DNA from 3 places in the Shewanella sp. KX20019 genome. Region 3 is predicted to be linked to each of the others. Evidence: predicted binding sites of a transcription regulator. Region 3 holds the regulator's gene; each other region holds the start of a gene.
What was found. The regulator MetJ, encoded in region 3, represses methionine synthesis genes. The targets are predictions, from matches to a motif close to TAGACGTCTAGACGTCTA.
Positions count from the first base shown of each region.

Region 1 (8,189 bases), 720 kb from region 3:
TTATGGCAATAAAGTTTGCTAGCAAACTAATTAGCCAAAGACTGGTGATCAACAGTAAGCCAGCAAAAATGACCTTAACTACATTCATCCAGCGCCCGGGCTTTGGAAAGTAATTGGCCACCTGAGGAACTGCAGCCACCAGCAACCATGGTAACGCCATGCCGACAGCTAGAGCGGTGAAGATAACAAATAGACTGATGGCATCTGCGCCTAGTGCAAATGCGACTGCAGTACCTAAAAAGGGAGCGCTACAAGGCGTAGCTAATAACGTGGCGAACATCCCTTGTAAAAAGTGACCACGGTTGTCATTGCCACCAGTGGTCGCAAGCTTGGTTTGCACACTCGAAGGAAGATTGATTTCAAAGGCACCTAACATATTTATTGCAAAAATTGAGGTGACCAGTGCCATAAAGCCAATAAACCACGGGTTTTGGAACTGCACGCCCCACCCGATTGCTTGCCCGGTGATTTTTAGGGTAAAGATAAAGCCTGCTAACAACCAAAACGAGACCAGAATACCCAAAGCGGAGGACAAAAACTGCTGGCGAATTTTAGTTTTATTGAACGAAGGTGCCGCTACAACAGCGCTTAACTTCATCCCGAGAACAGGCAACACACAGGGCATGACATTCAATATCAAACCGCCGAGTAACGCTATCAGCAACATAGTCCATAATGATGAGCCATTATCAATAATGTCTACCGAAGTTACAGCAGCACTGTACTCAATTGCTGTGTCGGCCTCTATCACCGTGACATTCAGCGCTTTACCAACAACATCGGTTTCACCTAACCAGCTACTACCATCAAAAATGGCTTTAAGCTGTTTATTCCCCTGTTCATCGCTATTTGTTTCTACATGTTTAAGCTTAAAGCTAACGTCTGGTTCACCATCAATAATCAATTGCGGATAGTGCCAATCGCCCTCGTTGATGACCACTTCGAGTTGTTGCTTTGCTTGATCCCAACCAAGATTAATATCTGCGCTTGTTTTACGTTGCGGCACGCTCGATGTTGCCTTGTTATAGGCAAACATAGCACCAGGGTCCGCAGTCATGCTCTTAAGATCAATATCTAAATTTATTTCATAATCGGTTAACACACAGATATTGGTACAACTCGACAGAGTGAGCAGTCCTTTTAGGTTAAGCGGCTGATTAAAATCTTTTATCTGCAGCTGCATCGGAAATATCACATCATGCTTATAACCAAATGTCTGCAAACCAAGCAGCGAGAAGGCTTCAGGCTTGGGCCAATCCCAGCTTACATGGGCAAGATTGTCTGATTTGTCCCAGTTAATGCTGGGAGCGATTCCGCCCTCTCCAGGGCTGCGCCAATATGTTTTCCAGTCATCCTCAAGCTTAACTTCTAAAACAGCCGGTAATGTCTGGCTCACCGGATCTAACTCACCAGTCAGCATAAACTTAACTTTTACTGGTGGGTGATTCGGGTTTTCAATCCACCCAGTAGATTGCGCCCAAGTTGAGCTCGATAATAACAAGCTCAACATCAGTAAAAAGGGGTTAATAATTTTCAATTTAGTCTCCGTAACAATGCATAACCTCAGCTCTCTAATTGATGAAGAGGCTGAACTTTTGAGCTGAGTCTGATACCAATCGCCATCAATAACTCTGTTATTAATTTGATTGGTATCAAATGCCATCAGTGCATTTTTAAAAGGCCTGCTCGTAATAGCAAGCGCACAATATATTGATAAAATGGGTAAAAAAGCTATATCAAGCCAATCTAGCCGTAAAGCTAATGGCTGTATATGTTGATTAGGAGGTTATTCTTGAAAACGGCAGAAACAGAGATGTATTCGCCGTGGTTTAGGCAAAATCGGCACATCGAGAATTCGAGGCAGTTGGCGAAAAGCGATCGGTAATAGCGGGATAAAAAACAGCAATAAAAGAACAAGACTTAGATTGGGTTCATCCATGCAAATCCGCAGTGACTTTTCAGATAGTTCACAAGGCTTTAGCGTTAACTCCTCTAAAGACTGATATTCAGTCTGGCTTTGCGTGCTCATCTGCGGTGCAACTTTGCTAATAATCTGATTTATGCTGCGCAATATTCCACTGTTTTGCATCAAACACAAAAAGACCAACATAGTAAATACCATGACGATCAAATTTTTAGCGGTTTGTGTTCTGCAAAAAAAGTGGATGGCGGACTCCATAACGGTCAATTATTACCGGCGTCATGCGCCAGCAAAAGATAAGACCGAGCTTTAGCAGATTTAGTTCATCACTAAATTAAAATAGTTTGCAGTGGCGATAAATAATACCCATCTTACCTGAAGGTGCATATTCAAGTAGGACGAGTATAAGCTCAACAAAACCGAACAATATTGGACTCTTTAACCATTAGAGCGAAGCAAAAACGGTCAACTAAATGCGACTTTAATCAACTCAGCTTTCTTCTGAGTAACTTAGTTGCCTCAACAAGATTGACTAACGCGGGCTCAACTTCATCCCAAGTACGGGTTTTAAGGCCGCAATCAGGGTTGATCCACAGCTGTTGTACATCTATTTTCGTCGCTGCTTTTTCCATTAATGCCACAATTTCATCTACTGATGGAGTATTGGGACTATGAATATCATAAACACCGGGACCGATTTCATTTGGATAATTGAAATCTTCAAATGCGTTTAGCAGCTCCATCCGTGAACGTGAGGTTTCAATGGTGATCACATCTGCATCCATGGCTGCTATTGCGGCGATGGTTTCATTGAATTCGCTATAACACATGTGAGTATGGATCTGCGTTTCATTGACCACGCCGGCTGCACTCAATTTAAAGGCGTTAACAGCCCAGTTTAGATAGTGCTTCCAGTCACTCTTTTTAAGCGGTAGCCCTTCACGAAATGCCGGTTCATCGATTTGAATAATGCCGATGCCCGCATTTTGCAGGTCGACCACTTCGTCACGAATAGCTAAACCAATCTGGGTCGCTATCTGTTCACGGCTAATATCTTCACGGGCAAATGACCAATGTAGGATGGTAACAGGACCCGTTAGCATCCCTTTGACCGGTTTTTCCGTCAGACTTTGGGCAAATTCAGCCCACTCTACCGTCATTGCACTTGGGCGTGACACATCACCATAGATAAGCGGCGGCTTAACACAGCGAGAGCCATAGCTTTGCACCCAACCAAACTGCGTAAAGCCGACGCCATCCAACTGCTCGCCAAAGTATTCCACCATGTCATTTCGTTCAGCCTCGCCATGCACTAACACATCGATACCGAGTTTTAACTGCCGTTCAACCGTATCTCTGGTGACTTGACGTAATTGCTCATTGTAGTTTTCTAGTGTAATTTCGCCTTTACGCCAGCGACTACGTAAGCCACGAATAGCAGGGGTTTGTGGAAAGCTGCCAATGGTCGTCATCGGTAATAGTGGCAATTTATATTTCTGCCGTTGTGCTGTTTGACGTACGCTGAACTCATCATCACGTTGATAATCATCAACACTTAACGCGGCTACTCTTTCGATAACCTCTTTATTAGCGGCCTTTGCTCGAGCAGTTCTGCGTGCCTCACACTCTTTAACAATCTCAAGGCTTTGCGATGAACTAGGCTCGGTTAACAGCAGTTTAAGCTTGCTCAGTTCTGTTAGTTTCTGTTTGGCAAAAGAAAGTTGCAGTTTCAGCTCTGGGGCTAATTTAGTTTCCACATCTAAATCGACAGGGCTATGCAATAGTGAACATGAAGGCGCTAACCAGAATCGTTGTTTAAGATCATTGGCGACGCTAGCGATTGATGCAGCAATATTGTCCAGATCTGCCGCCCATACATTGCGGCCATTAATCACCCCCGCAGATAGCACCTGCGTTGCCCCTAATGTGGCTACAAAAGGCGCTAACTGCTCAGGCGCAGTCACAAGGTCGAGGTGTAAACCTGCAACGGGTAACGCTGCTACTAAAGCATGGTGATGCTCAATACTGCCGTAATAGCTTGCGAGTAAAATACTCACCTCGCTGCTCGATAATGCTTGATACGCAGTCGCTATCGCATCAGCCCAGTTTGTGTCTAACTCAAGCGCTAAAATCGGTTCATCTAACTGCACCCACTCTACACCTTGCGCCGCAAAGCGGGCCAATATTTGACTGTAAGCAGTGAGCAATTGTGGAAGTAACGACAGTTTATCAAACTCACTATCGACCGTTTTGGCTAAATAAAGAAACGAAACAGGCCCAAGCAATACAGGTTTAGCTTGATAACCTAACGCTTGTGCTTCTTCGACCTCTTCGAATATCTGCTCATAGCCGATGCCAAACTGCTGAGTTTCAGTAAGTTCTGGCACGATATAGTGGTAATTAGTATTAAAATATTTTGTCATTTCTGCAGCAGGGGCATCTTTTCCAGTGGGAGCTCGGCCACGCCCCACTCTAAACAAAGTGTCTAGGTCGATACCATTTACACCACGATGACGCGCTGGGATTACGTCTAAAGTTGCAGTTAATGTTAACACCTGATCATAATATGCAAAATCTCCCACGGGGACTAATGACACACCAGAATCGGCCTGCCAGCGCCAATGTTTTTCACGTAATTCCTTGGCAATATCAACTAGTTCAGCTTGACTACTCTCCCCTCTCCAATACTTTTCAACTGCAAACTTTAATTCACGTAAACGACCTATTCTAGGAAAACCCAAACTATTTAATTGCATATTGTATACCCTTTAGTGTTAAGATGAGTAAAATTCAGACACCCGTCCATCTGAATTTCATTATTTCAGTCTCGATATGGAAGTCTGGACGTCTAGAAGTTTATTGTGATAGTCTCTTTCATCGCAATCGAAATGAATTCAAGAGCAACATGAGAAAACTTCATGTGAGGATAAAATGATAGAGCTTAGACATTTACGTACATTAGTTGCCCTAAAGGAAAGTGGCAGCCTTGCAGGGGCTGCCAAGAAACGCTTTGTCACACAGTCGGCACTGTCTCATCAGATCAAGGAACTTGAAACAAGGATTAATTCATCCATTTTCGTGCGTAAGAGTAAGCCCCTCTCTTTCACACAAGAGGGGGCTAGATTGCTAAACCTTGCTGAAGATATTTTACCTAAAGTCATTGAGACGGAATTTGACCTTAAAAAAGGACTTGAAGAGGGTGATAATAAACTAGGTGTCGGTATAGAATGCCACAGCTGCTTTCGCTGGTTAATGCCTGTTATTGAACAATTCAGACAGGAGTATCCGCTCGCTGATCTAGACCTCTCTAGCCGCCATCTTTTCGACTCTCTCAATGCGCTTGAGTTAGGCGAACTTGATGTGGTGTTAACGTCAGATCCGGTACCGGGGCAAGCAATTGCTTATCAGCATCTTTTTGACTTTGAAGTGCGGCTTGTTGTCGCAAGCGATCACCCGCTTGCGACACAGCAATACGTCACACCAAAACAGCTAGAAAACTTGGCTATTTTAAGTTATCCGGTGTCGCTAGAACGTTTAGACATTTATCGTCATTTCATGGAGCCAGCCGGTATTCAAGCGGGGCCGGTGATCAAGTGCGACCTAACAATGATGTTACTACAGCGCATCGCATGCAAAGACGGCATTGCGGCACTGCCAAACTGGTCGATTAGTGAAAGTCATGGCTTAAACTTAGTCAGTATCAAGCTCGGTCCAGAGGGGGTGAAAAGGCCTTTGTTTGGGGCTTACCGCAGAAATGGGCCCAATGCACGCTTAGCGCAGCACTGGCTAGAGATGGTGGCAAAGGAAGGGATCTCTAAACAAAAGATAAACGAGCCAATTTAACCACTAAAAAGCCTGCTTCGAGCAGGCTTTTTTTAAGTTACAGCGGTCGTAGCAATAGCTTTCTTTTGGCGAGCGTGCGCCTAAGAACAAGTCCGGGCGACGCAGCATTATGTGTTTGACGTAAATTATGCGCTATTAAAAACTCATCACGTAACTCTTCATCGAGCCCCAAAGATTCAAAGGCTTCCATTGTCAACGTTTGTTGCTGGTTTTCAATAACCGCTTTAAGCACGCTAAGCGAATACGGCTCATCATTATCATTATTTAAATAAGCAAAAGCAGTCAACGCTATGATGTCACCAAATACGCTAAACAATGCCAGTGTTTGCACTTCATCAGGACTGATATCAAAACTATTCATTTGATGGAGACTATCGACAGCGTCAGCTGCGATAGCTTCCGTTAGTGCCCAGTAGCCATGAATTAACTTCTTATAGGGTTCTGGTAACTCATCTAATCTTTCTTTCAAATAAAAGGTAAATGCATAGCGGTAAATATTCACCTGCCCCAGTCTCACCAAAGCATCTTTCAATGAACGATTCTTTACTGATTGAGCCGTGATCTGGTTAGCCGTGCTGCTGCGCCACAATAAATGTGCCGATAGCGCCGGATCTGATGAGACAATGTCAATCACATTGCGGATATCACCATCAGCAATGATGGCTTTTTTTAACGGGATTAGTATCCCCCTACGGCCGATTACCTGCTCTTCATTGCCGATAATAGCGCGTACTTGAGTAAATACCTGCTGCTCAAGATCTGTCATTTGAAGCGTTAAACCTTTTATTGAATTTATCTATATGCGCAATCAGCTCAAAACGATTAACCATTGGCATTTGGGGCCTGCCCCTCTGCCACTAGCTTAGCAAGTTTCGGCCATCTTTTGCGCATTTAATTTCGCAAGTTAATAGTTCTGTGATTCTAACAGCAATCCAAAGAAAGAGTGCTTAAAGATCCAACCCCAAGTAATAAAGCTCCACTTCAGGAGTATCACGGAGCAATACACCAAAATTCATTTACCCCTGAGCATAAATCGAAATTTATATTGAGTATTTTAGCTATTTAAAATCGATAACACTACTTACCATCTCACACTTTGCATACATTATCCTTACCTTATCTTTGCCAATATGGCGTTGGCAAGTCCTAGGTAGCCGCTATCATTGAGGTGAATTGCATCAGATTTCATACTCGCAGTTTTCAGTAGCTCGCTAAGGGCGTCCTCAATCAATACTATCTGGTACTCCTCGGCCAACTCAGCATAAATGGGCGATGGTGACAGAAACAAACTTTTTTGCGGCACCGCAATGAGTAATACTGTCACTCCTCGCGATTGAGCTTGTTCAATCATTGCCGCTAAATTTGCTTTAGTGCCCGCTTTAGGCTGATTTCTTAGAAAATCATTACCCCCCTCAAGCAAAATGAGCAGTTCTGGAGAGTATTTTGCTAACACTGTCGGCAATCTCTTTGCACCCTCAGTGGTCGTCTCTCCCGACACGCCAGCATTAATCACGTTTAGACCACTTAAAACGGCAAGCTGACTGGGATAGTCATGCTGCCGTGATGCTCCAACACCTGCGGTTAAGCTATCGCCGAATGCAACAACGGTGGCGTTTGCCGACAAAGGCGCAATATTCGCCTCTTGGCACGATTGTAAAAGCAGCAAACATGGCAGCATTAGCAGGAGTAGTTTATGTCTCATATCGCAAGTTCCGCCTTAATCTTAAATCAGTCTATCGACAGCATAGCGACAAAGTAACTAAAACAGAATGGATATAATTACCGCTTTATCATAAGCACCTGTAATCGTGAACTGGGGATAGAAAACGCGATGACCAGCTTAATGTATCAGTGAATAGTTAATATTGACTAAAACATGAGCAACACCACATTATTCGTTGATCTAAATCACAACTCTTATCATTTGCATTAAACAGGTTGAACTTTTCATAGACTCAACAAATACGCTTCGACATACTGCCGCCAACAATAATCATTATCATTTATAAAAAGTGGCTAACACACTTACAGGGATTGCTTCGCCAAAGGATTAGCTTGATTTACTATAGTGTCGCCACGTAAACGGGATCTATCATGAAGTTTAAGACCTCCTTAGTTGCGCTTTCTATCTCAGCTGCACTTCTTCCCAATATCGCTCAAGCTCAAGATGAAGATATTGAAGTCATTACCGTGACCGCCAGTAGAATGGACAAACCGGTTAGTTCTATCCCAAATACTGTGACTATCATCAGTCAAGATATGCTCGAAGAGCAGTTTAGAACCACTAGGGATCTCTCAACCATCATAGGTAACTTAGCGCCTAGCTTCTCTCCAAGCCGTCAAAAAATGAGCAATACCGGTGAAACATTACGCGGTAGAGCACCACTGATCATGATTGATGGCGTACCACAGTCAAACCCGCTAC
Region 1 is NZ_CP068437.1:1,300,208-1,308,396, reverse strand. It holds gene JK628_RS05735 (protein-disulfide reductase DsbD family protein) at 1-1,510, opposite strand, end outside; gene JK628_RS05730 (hypothetical protein) at 1,787-2,110, opposite strand; gene metE (5-methyltetrahydropteroyltriglutamate--homocysteine S-methyltransferase) at 2,407-4,677, opposite strand; gene JK628_RS05720 (LysR substrate-binding domain-containing protein) at 4,853-5,764, shown strand; gene JK628_RS05715 (HDOD domain-containing protein) at 5,802-6,530, opposite strand; gene JK628_RS05710 (arylesterase) at 6,876-7,466, opposite strand; gene JK628_RS05705 (TonB-dependent receptor) at 7,859-8,189, shown strand, end outside.
Region 1: the regulator MetJ is predicted to act here: its motif matches at 4,763-4,780, upstream of metE (5-methyltetrahydropteroyltriglutamate--homocysteine S-methyltransferase).

Region 2 (8,189 bases), 160 kb from region 3:
GTTGGCACGATGCAGCATATCGCTAGGGAGGGTAAGTGCTGGGTTATATCTTGTGGAGTTGCTTTAGAAAGAAAAGATCTCCCTGAGGATTTTCCAAATTTGGATGGACTTTACCCTGCTGATGAAGAGTGGATTAATCCGGGGGGATCTCTGGTTGTGTCGCCAACAGGAGAGATCGTGGCTGGACCATTATCTAAAGAGAAGGACTGTTTAGTGGTGGATATTGATGTTGAATTAGCTTCACACTCCAAACGTGCACTGGATGTAGCTGGTCACTACTCCAGGCCGGATATATTTAAACTACATGTTGATAGATCCCGACAGTTTTCGACGCAATTCAATAACAAAAATTAAGCGCTTGCTCGTGTAACTCACCAGCTGATTTAAAGCTGACTATACTTGATGAATCAGTTGTGATTTTGGCCTAAAAGGAGGCTCTGATTCATGGATAAAGCCACCATTCTCGTTGTGGATGATACCCCGGGTAACATCGATATTTTGGTTGGGATCTTGAGTAGTGATCACAAGATAAAGGTGGCCATTGATGGCCCCAAAGCGCTGGCATTAGCTCATAAAAATCCGCCAGACATCATATTACTTGATGTGATGATGCCAGGAATGAATGGCTATGAGGTGTGTGAGCGTTTAAAGAAAGATCCGCTCACCAGTCATATCCCGGTTATTTTTGTGACCGCATTGGCCGATACCGCAGATGAAGCTCAAGGGTTTGCACTTGGTGCCGTCGATTACATCACTAAGCCTGTTAGTGCGCCTGTGGTGCAAGCTCGAGTCAAAACTCACCTTGCTCTTTATGATCAAAAACGCCTGCTAGAACAGGAGGTAAAAGCGCGTACTAAGGAACTTGAAGATACCCGGTTTGAGATTATTAGACGTCTTGGTCGAGCAGCAGAGTATAAGGATAATGAAACCGGGCTGCATGTCGTGAGGATGAGTCACTATGCGCGCTTGTTAGCAATCAAAACAGGCCTACCAGACAAGTACTGCGATCTTATCTATAACGCTGCACCAATGCATGATATTGGTAAGATAGGCACTCCAGATTCGATTTTGAAAAAACCTGCTAAGTTAGATAAACCTGAATGGAAAGAGATGCAGCGACACGCTGAAATTGGTGCCGAAATCATTGGCGAGCATAAAGACCCATTACTTGAAATGGCAAAGCGTATCGCACTTAGTCACCATGAAAAGTGGGATGGTAGTGGCTATCCTCATGGCATTGCGGGAAGCGATATTCCCATTGAAGGGCGGATCGTGGCAATCGCCGATGTGTTTGATGCATTAACCTCTGTCAGACCCTATAAAAAGGCGTGGACAGTGGCTGATACCATGGATCTTATCGACAGTGAATCCGGTAAACATTTTGACCCACAATTAGTGGAAAATTTTAAAGCCATTATTAACGATGTAACTATGATCCGCGATCAGCATCATGAAACCTAATTGGCCAACGGTTTTCATCATCCATAAAAAAGGCGCTCTAAGCGCCTTTTTTATGGAGAAGGCAGAAAGTTAATCACTCTCTTCTAATGAATAAGGTAGGGCAATGATGCTGAGTTGTGATGTATCATCACCTGCGATCCTAAGCGTGGCATCGAGTGGGGTGTCATTGGCTAAAACTGCAGTCAGTAGCAGCTGCTGGTCGCGTTGAACACTTTCAATGATGGTACCAGCACGGCGAAATTCAGCCCCATCTTCTAATGCGATCTCTAACTGGCTTTCAGCGCTTAACTCGGCCGATACAGTGCCTGACACAATATAGAGTGCACGCTTGTTGCCACCGCGGTACTTCATTCTAGCGATCGTTTCTTGGCCCATGTAGCAGCCTTTGTTAAAGCTGATGCCATTGAGCGCTTGTAGGTTACACATCTGCGGCACAAATTTAGCATTATGCGCAGCGCCGATATTGGGGTAGCCCGCCAATATTTCCAGCTCTTGCCATGCAGTTGCATCAACAATTACAGCGTCGTTCAGTTTATTGAAGTCCGCTACACTTGCTTGCTCAATTATGACAATAAAGCGGCCTGCATCTTGGATTATCATGCCATTGTCGATGAGGGTTATTTCATCGTTTAAGGTGCCAAACTGCTCAGTTAACCAGCTTGCAGCTTGTTCGCCAGCAACACCTAACAGTAGCCAGTCGTCACTGACATCATTGAGATCGGCTTTGCTAAATACGGCATACTTTTGTAACTGCGGCAGATCTAATGCCAAGGTTTGCTTTGGCATCATCATAAATAGGGTGTCACCTTTGGCAAAGGTTCTAAAGGTGGCAAGCATCTTCCCTTTAGGATCGCAATGTGCGCCCCAGCGCCATTGATTATCTTCAAGTGAACTGATATCAGTAGTGACTTGACCATGAATAAAGCTGCGGCCTTGTTCGCCCGTTACCGAGATTAAACCGAAATGAGATAACTGGGACACAATAAGGGAGGGCTGTTGTCCGTTTAAAGGCCAGTTAGGCTGAGAAGTTGACAGGGTCATTAGCAAGTCCAAGAGTTAAACCAGAAGAGCGATGATTGTAACGCTAATCATAGGCTGCGAAAAGTTGCATACCGCAAGTTTATTGAAACTACACCTAAACCCTCCCAAAAGGCGCAATCCGCTATCTTGAGATCGTTTGGATATAAAGCCGCACAATATTAAATTGTACGGCCTTAGATTATCTACCAAGTTTTATAGCAACTGATTAGGGCTTAGTGAAGCAGTCGAGTTCTAATGGTGCCTTCAATCGCTTGCATTTCGCAGAGCGCTTCATCGGCTTTATCTGAGTCAACCTCCATCACAACGTAACCAATTTCAGCGGTTGTTTGTAGATACTGGGCCGCGATGTTGATGCCTTTCTCTGCAAATGCCAAGTTGATTTGGATCAGGATCCCTGGTCTGTTACGGTGAATATGTAATAGACGTGAAGTCCCTGAATGCTGCGCTAAAGATACCTCTGGGAAGTTAACGGCCGTCATGGTTGAACCATTGTCAGAGTATTTCGCCAGTTTGCCGGCTACTTCAATACCTATGTTCTCTTGCGCTTCAGCGGTGCTACCACCAACATGAGGCGTCAATATTACATTATCTAGTCCACGCAGAGGGCTGACAAACTCGTCGTTATTCGACTTAGGCTCAACAGGGAATACGTCAATTGCCGCGCCTGAAAGGTGATCCTCTTTGAGCGCAGCAGCTAATGCAGCAATATCGACTACGGTGCCACGTGAAGCGTTAATCAAAATACTGCCTTTGCGCATACAAGCAAGCTCTGCATGAGCAATCATCTCTTTGGTATGTGGCGTCTCTGGCACATGTAAACTGACTACATCAGCAAGCGATAGCAGCTGCTCCATTGAATGTACCTGCTGTGCATTCCCGAGAGGCAACTTGTCTTCAATGTCGAAAAAGATAACGCGCATGCCTAAGGTTTCAGCAAGAATACCAAGCTGGGTACCGATATGGCCGTAACCGATAACACCCAGTGTTTTTCCGCGTGCCTCATAACTTCCTGCTGCACTTTTCAGCCAGCCGCCTCGATGAGCCATCGCGTTGCGCTGAGGTATTCCACGCAGCAACATGATGATCTCACCCAATACTAATTCAGCTACACTTCGAGTATTGGAGAAAGGCGCATTGAAGACGGGCACGCCAAGTTTTTCAGCCGCAGCTAAACTCACTTGGTTGGTGCCAATACAGAAACAACCAATACCGACCAGTTTTTCAGCTTGATTTAATACAGCTTCAGTCAGTTGGGTACGGGAGCGAATACCGACAAAATGCGCATCTTGAATCGAACTGACTAGAGCCTCTTCACTCAATGCTGCTTTGTGATACTCAATGTTGGTATAACCCGCTCGTTCGAATACATCTACTGCAGATTGGTGGACGCCTTCCAACAGCAGGATTTTGATCTTATCCTTGTCCAGCGAATGTTTCGCCATGATTTATGTACCCTTTTGGTTTATTAGTATTTTGTATACCTTACATCACAGTAGAGACGACTAAACTCAACTGTTCGGCTAGTTTCGGTATAGACTGTCAATCAAGAAACAAAGTAGCACTTTTTTTACTCGGTGTAGAGGGCTAGATGGCTAAAGTGTTTATTCTAAATTTAGAACAATATCTTATATGGGAGAGATATTTTGAATAAAAGCGTTTCATGGCTAGTGATCTATTTTGTGGTGCTGCTTTGGTCTGCCATAGAGCCAAAAGATCAGTTCACTTGGTTTTTAGAGGTTTTACCGGCATTAATAGCATTGCCACTGCTGGCTTTTACGCGTAAAGGTTTTCCATTAACGAGCTTGGCTTATGTGCTGATCCTTATTCATTGTGTGATCTTAATGGTCGGCGGGCACTACACCTATGCCGAAGTGCCTCTGTTTGACTGGATAGCTGAATGGACAGGTAGCAGCCGCAATAACTACGATAAAGTAGGCCATCTTGCGCAAGGGTTTATTCCGGTTATTCTGGCCAGAGAGATATTTATCCGCTTAAGTGTCATCAAAGTTGGCGCTTGGTGTCACTTTCTGGCTGTTTGTTTTGCGTTGGCGTTTTCAGCATTTTATGAGCTTATTGAGTGGTGGGTGGCCGAGCTTACAGGCGAGGATGCCGAAGCATTTCTCGGTACTCAAGGTTATGTTTGGGATACACAGTCTGACATGGCGATGGCGCTAGTAGGGGCGATTGCGGCGATAGTATTATTGAGCCGGTACCATGATAAGTTGATCGCGATTAAGCTCAAATCGTAGGTTTATCTGAAAATAATAGTTTAATACTCTATTTTTTGCGTCAATATTAGTCATTGTACTGTTTTTTAATGCGTAATTTTCATCACGCATGCTTTATTACTAAGCCAACTCTAGGTAGACTGGCTTAGTCTGCTTTTATATTGCATTGTTTTTAAATGTAATGACGAAATAATATTGAATGGACTAAGTGAAACTTTTCAGGGAGAGAAGTGATGGATAATATGGATAGTATTGATGAAGTGGTATTTCTTCATCAGGTGACAGCACCTTGCCATCTGGCCATGCTTGCAGAATCAATTGGCTTGAAGACGCGAGTGATTTCAGACATCGAGCAGCTGGAGTCCAGCGCTCATAGCCGCAGTTTCTATCTTATTTCGCAACAAGGTGCAGCAGTGGACTGTAACGGCATTCCTTTAGTTGCATCTCAACTTGTTAAACATGTCCCCGTCGCACTTTATGACGTGGTAGTAGATTCTTTAGATGAAGAGTCTGCGCTGTTATTGGGGATCAGAGGTCTTTTATTTGCAGAGCAGCGAATGGACTTGCAGGTTACAGGCTTGCGAAAAGTCCTAGCCGATGAACTTTGGTATAATAGAACATTGATAAGCCGCGTGTTTCGTCAGTTAGTGAGTCAAATCGACACGCCTCTGCAGTTATCCGTCGAAGGTTCGGAATCATTTAAGCTATTAACTCGTCGAGAAAAAACCATCATTCAGTTGGTTTCTAGTGGAGCCCGCAATAAAGAGATTGCTCAAGATTTGTGCATAAGTGAACACACCGTTAAGGCACATATCTCATCCGTTTTTAGAAAAACCCAATCACGCAACCGTGTCGAACTGTTGCGCTGGGCTCAAACTTACCAAAGTCATTTTGAGCTCTGTTCTTAGGAAGAGAGCTTTTGGAAAGGTGCCCGAAATATAGTCCCGCTTGAAAGACTAAATCATTAACATTCGTGTCGCCGGGATTGAAAAACAGTGCTGGGCACAAACCTATCAGAGCCACTTCGAACTCTGTTCTTAGCTCTAGCATGCTGCCCTTTGAAAGACGCAATCATCAAGATTTGCGTCGACTTTTTGTCATTCGCGGCTATTTTTTTATCTTTATAAAAAGCCTTTCTCAAGCTTTTTAGTGGGTTTTGCTGACTGTTTTTAGTTTGTAGTAGCCGATTTACAATTTAAATTTAGTTTTTTATAAAAAAAGCCCCCTTAATTCTCACATCATTTTATGCAAAAAACACCCATCTCTGTTCTTGCTTAAGTGCATGATTTTTACTGCCTAAAACCATTATGTTTACACCCTGTTCTCTCGGGTGGTCAGTGGATCTTTATTTTTCTTTGTTTAACAAATACTTATACATTCTAAATGTGATTAAACCTTCTTTTTTTTGTTACGAAACTCTGCAACAATCGCTGCGCACGTTAATAGAAATTAGCGGCATCATTATAAAAATGGGGTTGAATGTATGAAATTTGTAATAAAACTATCGGCGGTTTCGCCATCGAATTCTCCACCTACCTGAATAGCTATCAGCTTAAGATATTACTAATAAACATTTTTAATTTTGAGTTTGGCCTTCATTTATAGGCTGACAAATTACTAATCGGAAGTAACAGCAATGTTAAACAAATCAACAATTGCAATCGCTATCGTCACTATGCTTAGTGCCGGTTCAGTGAGCGCTGTAATGCTAGATGGTGATAGTCAAGGTGACCACGTTCGCTTATATGGCGAAGTGGGCGTAGGTGGACATTTTGATACTCATGCAGAATACAACCACGATGAGTTCTACGATACCAAGGGCTATGTAGATGATAGCTTCGCAACTATGGGCGTAGAGGGTCGACGTGAACAATTCACTTATCGTCTTGAACTGGACTACCAACGCCGTAACTGGCTTGGCGGAGACGGTGAGTTTGAGCTGGCTATCGACAAGTTGTACGTCGGCTATATCTTAACCGAACAGCAGTGGTTCGAGTTTGGTCTAACCGACACAGCATTCGACGATTACGACCATTTTGGCGACTTCACCTTCAACAAGTCCGTTGAAACGGGTGAGGCGGGTGACCAAGAGAATACAGTTAAGTACCAAGCCAAGTTTGAACATCTTATTTTAGGCACTTCCTACTCATATAACGGTGAACACAAGAGTGGTGCCCAACAAGGTGACATCATTAACGGATATGTAGGCTGGATGTCAGATCTGCTATCTGTCGTGGTTGGCTTAGAAACTCGCGGCGGTTCCAACGGCGTCAGTAAATATGGTGAGCAGCAACAGATTGGTTTGGGTGCACGCCTGAAACTGATGCAAGATTTTTCTATTGGCTTTAATGGCTTTATAGAAGATGAAGACTTGTCTACACGTAAGAGCGGTGACGTATACCTAGATTATCAGACCTTCCGCAACCAAGGTGTAACGGTAAGTGCCAAGTACGACTTGAATGAGCACTGGGAAATAATCGGCTCCGCAAACCACGAAGAATACGAAGGCTGGGATCTGATCGGTCCTAACTACGACTACTCCGAGCTGCCACCTGAATATGGGAAAGAGCGCCGTTGGGGGAGTTTAGGTTTCAACTATCGTCCTGCCCGCGACATCGTGCTTTCTTTGGAAGGCCGAGTCGGCGAAGCCCCTGAAGCAGCCTACGCCTACGCGCGTATGTACTTCTAGTCCGTATCGAATCCAACTTTTATAGAGTTTACTATGAAGAAAAGTTTACTATCGCTGGCCATTGCCAGCACCATCAGCATGGGCGCCTTCGCTGGCGTTGAAGATCTGCTGATCACCGAAATGACCCAAAGTTCCGATGCTAATGTGGGCTCGGTTGAAATCACGAATACAGGCTCTGATGCCTTTACCTTTACCGCTGACATTACTGCTTACCAACGCTCTGGCGGCAAGTACGACAACGAGTTGCTTAACGCTGATGTTAAGCCACTGTTGACTGGTCAGACGCTTGCCGCTGGCGCGTCTATGGTGATTGTCAACAGTCGTTCTAGCGAAGAGTTTCGTGATGATATTACGGCTCAAGGTGGCACCGTTGTTATCTCTACATATGATAGCAGTAATAAGTACAACAACCTGTTCATGACCAGTGATGACGGTTTTTTCCTGAAAAATGGGGATACCGTTATCGATCGTGTTGGAGCAGCGAACGACACTAGCAAGTGGGCACCGAACACTACTCTGCGTCGTAAACAAACTGCTGATGGCAACAATCCCGCTCAATCAGATACCTTCGATGCTACTCAATGGCAAAACATTTTGCCGATGAGGACTGACGATTTAGGTAAATCCGAGCTGCCTGCTGCTGATGCTGAAGACATCATGGACATCTTCACTTGTCCAACCGATAAAAGTGAAATCAAGTCTCCTAGTGAAGTCCAGGGCACAGGTTTTACCTCGCCGCTGATTGCTGAGGGTGAAACCGAATCAGCTGA
Region 2 is NZ_CP068437.1:745,517-753,705, forward strand. It holds gene JK628_RS03275 (carbon-nitrogen hydrolase family protein) at 1-354, shown strand, start outside; gene JK628_RS03280 (HD domain-containing phosphohydrolase) at 445-1,461, shown strand; gene ygfZ (tRNA-modifying protein YgfZ) at 1,531-2,502, opposite strand; gene serA (phosphoglycerate dehydrogenase) at 2,715-3,944, opposite strand; gene JK628_RS03295 (DUF2238 domain-containing protein) at 4,146-4,751, shown strand; gene JK628_RS03300 (helix-turn-helix transcriptional regulator) at 4,973-5,638, shown strand; gene JK628_RS03305 (porin) at 6,367-7,419, shown strand; gene JK628_RS03310 (ExeM/NucH family extracellular endonuclease) at 7,453-8,189, shown strand, end outside.
Region 2: the regulator MetJ is predicted to act here: its motif matches at 4,080-4,097, upstream of serA (phosphoglycerate dehydrogenase).

Region 3 (8,189 bases):
AACTCATCGATACGCGATAAAAACTGCGCTAACGGCAGCTCTGCAAGGTGCTTAGGCACCAATGACTTAAGCTCGATATCTTCAAGTTCGATCTCTAAGCCAATCTCGCGGGCCAAAATAAGCAATTTACGCTGCATATCTCGACCCGATAAATCATCGCGCGGATCCGGCTCAGTGATCCCCAGCCCCCGTGCTTCAACCACGAGCTCTGAAAAGGGTTTAGCCGCATCATAATTTTCAAATAACCAACACAAGGTACCTGAGAATATGCCGCCTACGGCTTCAATACTATCACCACTGTTATGCAGATCATTAATGGCATGCTGTACCGGCAGCCCGGCTCCACAACTGGCGTTATAACGCCAAAACAAGCGACGATTACCCAGCTGTAACTTTAACTCGCGATAAAAAGGCAATGGCCCAGAACCTGCGAGCTTATTGGCACTGACAACATGAATACCGCGGGCAAAAAACTCCGGATATTGCAGAGTTAGATCTGCACTGGCACTAATATCAAGCGCGACAACTTCATCACACTCAAGCCCTTGTAGCTCTTCAAACAAGTGACCGTACTGCCAAGGCGATGCATCTCGCTCAAATACCGCCTTCCATGAATCCAGTGCAATCCCCGTATCGCTAACTAGCGCTTTGCGAGAGCTAACGAGCCCGACAAGGTCAACACTGGCCTCAAGCTCTTTATTTAAAGCTGCTCTGGCACCGTTAAATAGCTCTATCCAAGCTTCACCTATGTTACCTACCCCCAAGAGCAATACGCCAATACGCTTGCGTGGGCCTGCACAGCGACGATGTACTTTCTGAGTCAACAGGTTTACCTGTGATTGGGGTACTAACGTCACTAAGCTCATGCCGTCATTAAACAGCGGACGAGCATTACGGCTGAGTAATCTGGCAAAACCGCGGCGATAAAGATCCGCATCGGCACTGACTAACGCTACAAGACCATAATCGTCTCTAATTTTAAGATCCGTAATGCCTAACGCTTCACTATTAGCATCGAGCAGCGCTTGCACTTGCTTTTGATTCTCTAAAGTAACGGTGAGTTCAACGCGCTTTTTCCCAAGCGACCAATGCGCTAGGGGGTATAATCCCGAATCAGTTAACAAATTGAGCAATGTAGAGAAAGCGCCATCCAACTGAATATTAAACAGTGATACGCTGTTGAGATTGGTCACGACGGGCGCACTAGCAGAGGAGCTTTTAGGCGCAATTAAGGTAAAGTCGGTATGTGACGCATAGCTTGAGCGTACAGCAAGGCTCACGTCAGTATCAAACAGCGGCTGCAGGGTACGGTTGTGCAGTACAGGCGAGCCTAAATGTGCCAGACGATTAGCCTCGTCTAATGATAAGCTGCTCAGTAGCTTAGCATCGTTAATCTTATTAGGATCTGCGTTAAATACACCTTCAACATCAGTCCAAATTGTTACCCGCTCAATATCCGCTAAGCTAGCAATGAGCGTAGCACTAAAGTCGGAGCCATTTCGGCCTAATAATAAAGTGTCACCCTTGTCATTGGCACAGATAAAACCAGTGATAATCAGCCGTTCATTGGGGTGGGCTTCAATCAGGGTTTGCACTCTTTGACGAGAGTCTTGCAAGCGGATCTGCGGCACAGCGCCTTCATCGGCAATCAGCAAGGTACGCGCATCCACATCAGACGCTGCCACACTTGACTCTCGCAATAAAGCTGCCAGCAAGCGTGATGACCAACGCTCACCAAAACTAACCACTTGGCTACTTTGGTAATCGTTGATAGGTGCTAATGATAACAAGCTGATCAGCTGCGCTTTATCGTTTGACAGGCGCTCTCTTAACGATCGAGCTTGCTCATTCGACAGTAACTGCTCTATCAGTCTTTGTTGAAAACTAATCAGCGTTTGTAACTCTTCTTGCCACAACTGCTTTGTGGTGCTCAGTTCCAGCAATCGATATAGAAAGTTAGTGCTTTTTCCTGCCGCAGAAACCACCACAAGATCGTCACTGTGACCATGAGTCAGGAGAATATGTGCAACGCGACGATAGCAGTCTGCGTCAGCTAAACTGGAGCCACCAAATTTATGTAAGTGACAACGTGCCATCTTAAACCCCTTTAATTAACAAGCGACAGCTGCATTGAGTGCAGCTTCAATATCGGCAACAAGATCATCAGCATCTTCGATACCAACAGAAAGACGGATTAAGGTGTCTTTAACCCCTGCTTGAGCACGTGCTTCAGGATCCATCGCTCGATGCGTCATGGTCGCAGGCACTGCCACTAGACTCTCTACTCCTCCGAGGCTTTCTGCAACAGAGAAATAATTAAGATTTTTTAAGAAAGCGACTAATTGCTCTTCACCGCCTCTTAATTCAAAGCTGAGCATCGCACCGAAGCCTTTTTGCTGCTTAGCAGCAATTTCATGACCAGGGTGATCTTTAAGCCCTGGGTAGTAAACTTTTTCTACTGCGCGATGACGGGTAAGAGTATCAAGGATCCGCTGCGCATTCGCCTGATGTTCGCGAATTCTTACCGCAAGTGTTCGAATTCCGCGCAATGTAAGATAACTATCGAATGCACCGCCCGTCAGACCTAAAGTATTTGACCACCAATGCAACAACTCGCCCAGCTCAGCGTCTTTCGCCACCACAGCACCACCGACGACATCACTGTGGCCATTGATATATTTGGTGGTCGAATGAATCACGATATCGGCACCAAGTAGTAAGGGTTGTTGCAAGATTGGTGACAGGAAAGTGTTATCAACGACCACGAGTGCACCCACTTCGTGGCTAGCAGCACTTATTGCTTCAATATCAACAACCCGTAACAGTGGATTTGACGGCGTTTCTAGCCACACCATTTTAGGCTTTCTAGCAATGGCTATAGCCAATGCCGCTGTATCGGTTTGGTCAACGACCTCAAGTTTGAACTGACCTTTCTTCGCCAGATTGACAAATAAACGATAACTACCACCATAACAATCATGAGGTACCACCAACAGGTCATCGGGACCAAGTAAACTAGTCACTAAAGTTATGGCTGCCATTCCAGTACAAGTCACTACCCCTGTACAACCTTTTTCGAGTTCAGCGATAGCATCGCCTAAGATTGAACGAGTGGGGTTGCCTGAGCGGCTATAATCGAAATCTCTAGGATTTTTGTGACCATCAAAAGAATAGTTTGTAGAAAGATAGATCGGAGGTACAACCGCACCATGTTGGCTATCGGACTCGATGCCTTGGCGCACAGCTACAGTGGCTAGTTTACGCTCGGTCATGTACTACTCCTCTTGCTAGATTTTCTTATTAGGGATGTCTGGACGTCTAAATGTACCTAAGCAATTCACCCTAGTCAATCACTTTTGGCCGTTTAGACGTCCAAGCATTTAGAAATCTATTTGCATTTGTCATAAAATAGAGGCAATAATTTGACTGTGCTGCATAAGGGGTTAAAATCTGCCCCGAATTTAAAAATTACAGGTGAGTCAATGACTGAGTGGAACGGCGATTATATCAGCCCATATGCTGAACACGGAAAAAAGAATGAGCAAGTAAAAAAAATTACTGTCTCTATTCCTTTGAAAGTACTCAAGGTGCTTACCGATGAGCGTACACGCCGCCAAGTGAATAACTTACGTCATGCCACCAATAGCGAATTACTCTGTGAGGCGTTTCTACACGCTTACACAGGACAACCGCTGCCAAATGATGGTGATCTTTCAAAAGATAAGCCTGATAGCATGCCTGCGGAAGTTAAACGCTTGATGGATGAGATGGGCATTGAGTGGGAAGAGCTAGAGTAGACAGGCTAAGTATGTGCAAACAAGGACCGCTATAGCGGTCCTTGTTTGCTTTCGTTCGCGAAAAAAGATCCACAGGTAGCTAAATGCTAGACCCAAACACGCTTATTTTCGCCTCTATCATTATATTTTGTGGTGCATTAACACAGAGTCTAATTGGCTTTGGTTTAGCTATCATCGCCAGTCCACTGTTATATATTATCGAACCCTCGCTAGTGCCAGCATCAGTCATTATGATGGGTTTCTCTACGGCCGTATTAACGCTTTTTAGAGAGCGTGGGCAGCTTGAGTTCAATGGGTTGCAATATGCGCTACTGGGGCGCATTCCGGGTGGGATCTTAGGCGCTATGCTTATATTGATAGCCCCTCAGCCTATTCTAGGGCTGGCAATAGCCCTTACCGTGGCGATCGCCGTTGGCTTTAGCTTGCTGAAGTTTAATATTTCGGTTAACCGTTTAAGCCTGTTTATTGCAGGGGTTCTCTCTGGCATTTTTGGCAACATTGCTGCCATAGGTGGACCACCGCTGGCGATATTGCTCGCAGGTAAAGATGCCGGTCAATTTAGAGCGGCCCTATCAGCCTTCTTCATATTTAGTTCTATGATTGCATTGGCCATTTTAGGATTTGCAGGGCTATTAAAGCCTGAACATTTGTGGGCATCATTAATGCTATTGCCCTCTGTAATATTGGGTTATGCAGTTGCCGGTAGATTGGTCGGTAGAGTCGATAAACAAAAAACCAGAGTTTTTACTCTGGTCTTATGTAGTTTCAGTGCACTTATCTTAACAGTTAAGTCGATTATCGAACTTAGTTAACCTAACGCTCAAGTAAACCATGTTTAGAAGTGATATGAGGTTTGTAGCACCCCACCTATCGCTTCATCACTGCCAAACATCCCTGTAAAGTCTAAGAAAAATGACTCACCAAAGGCAAAACCAGAACCAATAGAATAGATGTTCGCCGTTGAATCTTTCATGTCATGGCGATAACCAACACGCAATGACATCCAGTCAAACGCCCGCACTTCACCGCCTAGGCGCCAATACTGCGTGCCATCGAGCTCTTTAAACTTCTTGTTTTCAATCAAATCAACATCGGTTGTTACCGTCAAGATACTCCAGTCATAAGCAACACCTGCGGTCACCAAAGGCTCAACGCGATAGGTGAACTTCTGCCCTTCAACTTCAATGGTATCGACATCTTGGCTAATAAGGTTACGACCTGACAAACCAAATACCAAACCATTGATTGGCTCAATAGCCACACCGACATCGATATTAAAACTGGTTTCATCGTTACGGTATTCAACATCATCAAAGTCACTGGCAGAAAAATTATTCGCGCTAGCAATATAGTTGTACGTATCGATGCGCTGGAACTTTGGTGATATACCTACCGAGATAGGCATATTGACAATAGAGAGCGGGAAACTTAACGCTATTCCTAAATCAGATACAGCCCCTCCAATCACTTGGCCATTTGAGGCTAAGTCGGTCACTGCTGGCGGATTATTTACATCTAAGTCTGTAAGCGCATCGATATCCGATTGGGCAATGTTAGCGACACCAACGGCGTTCACGTAACTTTTGTAGAAAATAGCCATTGGCATTCTTTGATGTGGAATCGCCACGCTAAAACCAAGACCGGCACTGGCGTACGCAGACGTACCTTTCAGCGATTCTAAATCGAGGATCAAATCATCTCGGTAAACATCAATATCGCCACTGTTACCCGCATCAATAGCAGCGGCCAAGCCATCATATGAATCAATAAGAGAGTCAAATTTATCAATCATATTGTCGCTGTCGGCCATATCAATACCGAGCACCGGCATCAATAAAACAGCTGAATTATCTTTGTGTGCATTTAAACCGAGCAATGCTGGGTTAACAAAAGCAGCCCCCTCATTATTAGACGAGGCAACACCAGCGCCGCCCATTGCATCACTACGGGCCTCATAATACTCTTGGCCTGAATAGGCAAAAAAGCTGGGGATTAGTGCGCATAATAGCGCTAGTTTACGTAGTTTCATCCATTCCGCCCTTTTTATGTCCTTAACGCTTTAACACCAATACGGTCCAAATCGAAAAAAGGTCTTATACCAATCAATATAAGTAGTTGATCTACTCAGAGTGTTTGTTGGCGAACTAATTCAAGGCGAATGAATGACATAATGATTATTCCCTTATGAGTTCATTTAACGTAGAAGTAGGAAGCCAAAAACCCTCTTTACAGACGAGTTTTAGCGTTTCTGATGCTGTGTTAACGAGCTTAAACGTAGAATAACTATGCTCTTCACTCGTTGCCTTGCCTCAGAATCGCTAAACTCTCGCTGAGCGATCAAATCTTTATACTGATTGGTATTAATTATTTTTTTCTTATCAAGAGTTATTCTAAGCCAAAAAAAACAACTAAGGGATAAAATTTTAACCTTAAAACTACATTTTTATTACCAAAGTATCGCCCCAGTATTTAAATATGTTCAACCACTTGCAGCAAAGGGCGATTTTTACAGGCTTTGTCACTCATTAAGCAACGATACCAATCATTTAATTAGTGCGGTGCTCTCGTCTAAATTGCGACGGACGCTTACCAAATAAGCGCCGAAACTGACGGCTGAAATAGCTGTGGTCGTAAAGTAAAATCTCTAAAGTAACTTTTATGACGTAGTACTCCTCTGGAGCGCCTATCCATCAGTATTCTACTCGTCGATTCACTGGTAAGTAACCAAAGGCTCATATGACGCCCCTTCCTATCTAATTAGCTGAAGGGAGTTTTAGTGCCATAAATCCAGTGACAACACTGAATAAAATTGTCTATATTAAAAGCGAAACTATTGGATAGATCGCTGAGTCTAATTAATAGGTTAGTCTTCCATCTAACCAAACCAATAAGCTTTTAGAGATAGGAGCAACTATGCATCTAATCATGAAGTCTCAGTTTGACGAGCTTCGCCTTAACGATGAATATGAATACAGCACCAATGATAGAGGCGGTAAAAAGGTCGTTAAGATCTATAAAGACGGTGATCTCATAGCCAAAAAGATCAGCATCAAGAATTCAGTGCAATACTTCGGTGTTACCGGTATCGAAGAGCTACTTGAGGCCTAAGTATTTAGCCATGGGGCTGGCGTAGTTCTGCCAGTCTGCACGTCGAGCTTGGATAGACAGGCTCTCAACAAGTGCTTAGATTCCAGGTCAGAAGTTTTGATGAAGCAAAGTATGACAATCGAATATTCGATAACGCCCATTTAAGGGGCTGATAATTGTTTGCTAAAACAAGTGACGAAGGAGCAAAAACCAACTGTTGTTTGTCCTTTTGAGTGACTTGCTATGCCGAATGCCACTTATTTAGGTTTTTCCTCATGAGCAAGCATTGACATGTATTTTGTAAATCGTCTTTGTCTAGTTTCGGGTTTCTTTGCACTTGTTAAGCCGTAAGCGATAACATAACGGCTCGATTTATTAAGAGTTTCAAAAAACTGTTTTACGATCGGCTGATTTTCTAGTGCGGCTATGAAATCTGCGGGCACTTCCATTTGGCTTACCACATAAGCGTTTTCCCAACGACCGTCAGCTTTCGCGGCACGAACATGCACAAGCCCAGATACCTTCATTCGGTCTTCGTTAATCAAACGTTCAACATGCTCAGTGTTTCTTTTAGACCAGTTGCTTCGTGCTGTTCTGGGAGTTATGCGTTGAAGATAGGCTTGATCATCAATTGACTTTTTCACACCGTCAATCCAACCCCAGCACAAAATCTCTATCACTACATCATTCCAAGTGACACTTTGAATCCCAGTATTTATCTTAAATATCTTTACCCACAACTCACTTTCAGTTGCGTGATTCACCTTTAGCCACTCGCCGAGATCTTTCGGTGTTGCAAATGTCATGATTCTCGATGGATCTGGTTCAGGCATCTAATTAGATTCTCTTCGGCATAACGCCAACCCAAGCCGCAACGTGCTGGCGTGGGTTTTGCGCTTTTTTTTGCAAAAAATGCGACAGTGTTAGCTGTCGGACTTTGGGTTGGCGTTATGTGGCGTTGCTTATACGCCCATCAGACCAACAAACCACTTAGGCCAATACCACCCAAAATACATTGCGCTAACAATAGATATTGATATTGGACGTAAATCCTTAAACCATAAAGCAGTAACTAAACCAATTAAACTAGACCACCCCAAGGCATAGCGATTGAAAATAAAAAGCCAACTGGCATTAAATATAACATATCGACAAAATCATTAATTGGGCGCCAATTGATATTGGGTTCTGGTATGTAGTTATATTCCCAATATAGCATTGATAAAATGGAAACGACTACAGCAAAAAGACAACTACCTGTAAGCCATCGAAGCAGAATTTTTTTCTGTTAACTCTGAACTCCAT
Region 3 is NZ_CP068437.1:581,691-589,879, reverse strand. It holds gene JK628_RS02540 (bifunctional aspartate kinase/homoserine dehydrogenase II) at 1-2,096, opposite strand, end outside; gene metB (cystathionine gamma-synthase) at 2,112-3,272, opposite strand; gene metJ (met regulon transcriptional regulator MetJ) at 3,483-3,797, shown strand; gene JK628_RS02525 (sulfite exporter TauE/SafE family protein) at 3,881-4,609, shown strand; gene JK628_RS02520 (conjugal transfer protein TraF) at 4,633-5,826, opposite strand; gene JK628_RS02510 (hypothetical protein) at 6,711-6,905, shown strand; gene JK628_RS02505 (YdeI/OmpD-associated family protein) at 7,142-7,717, opposite strand.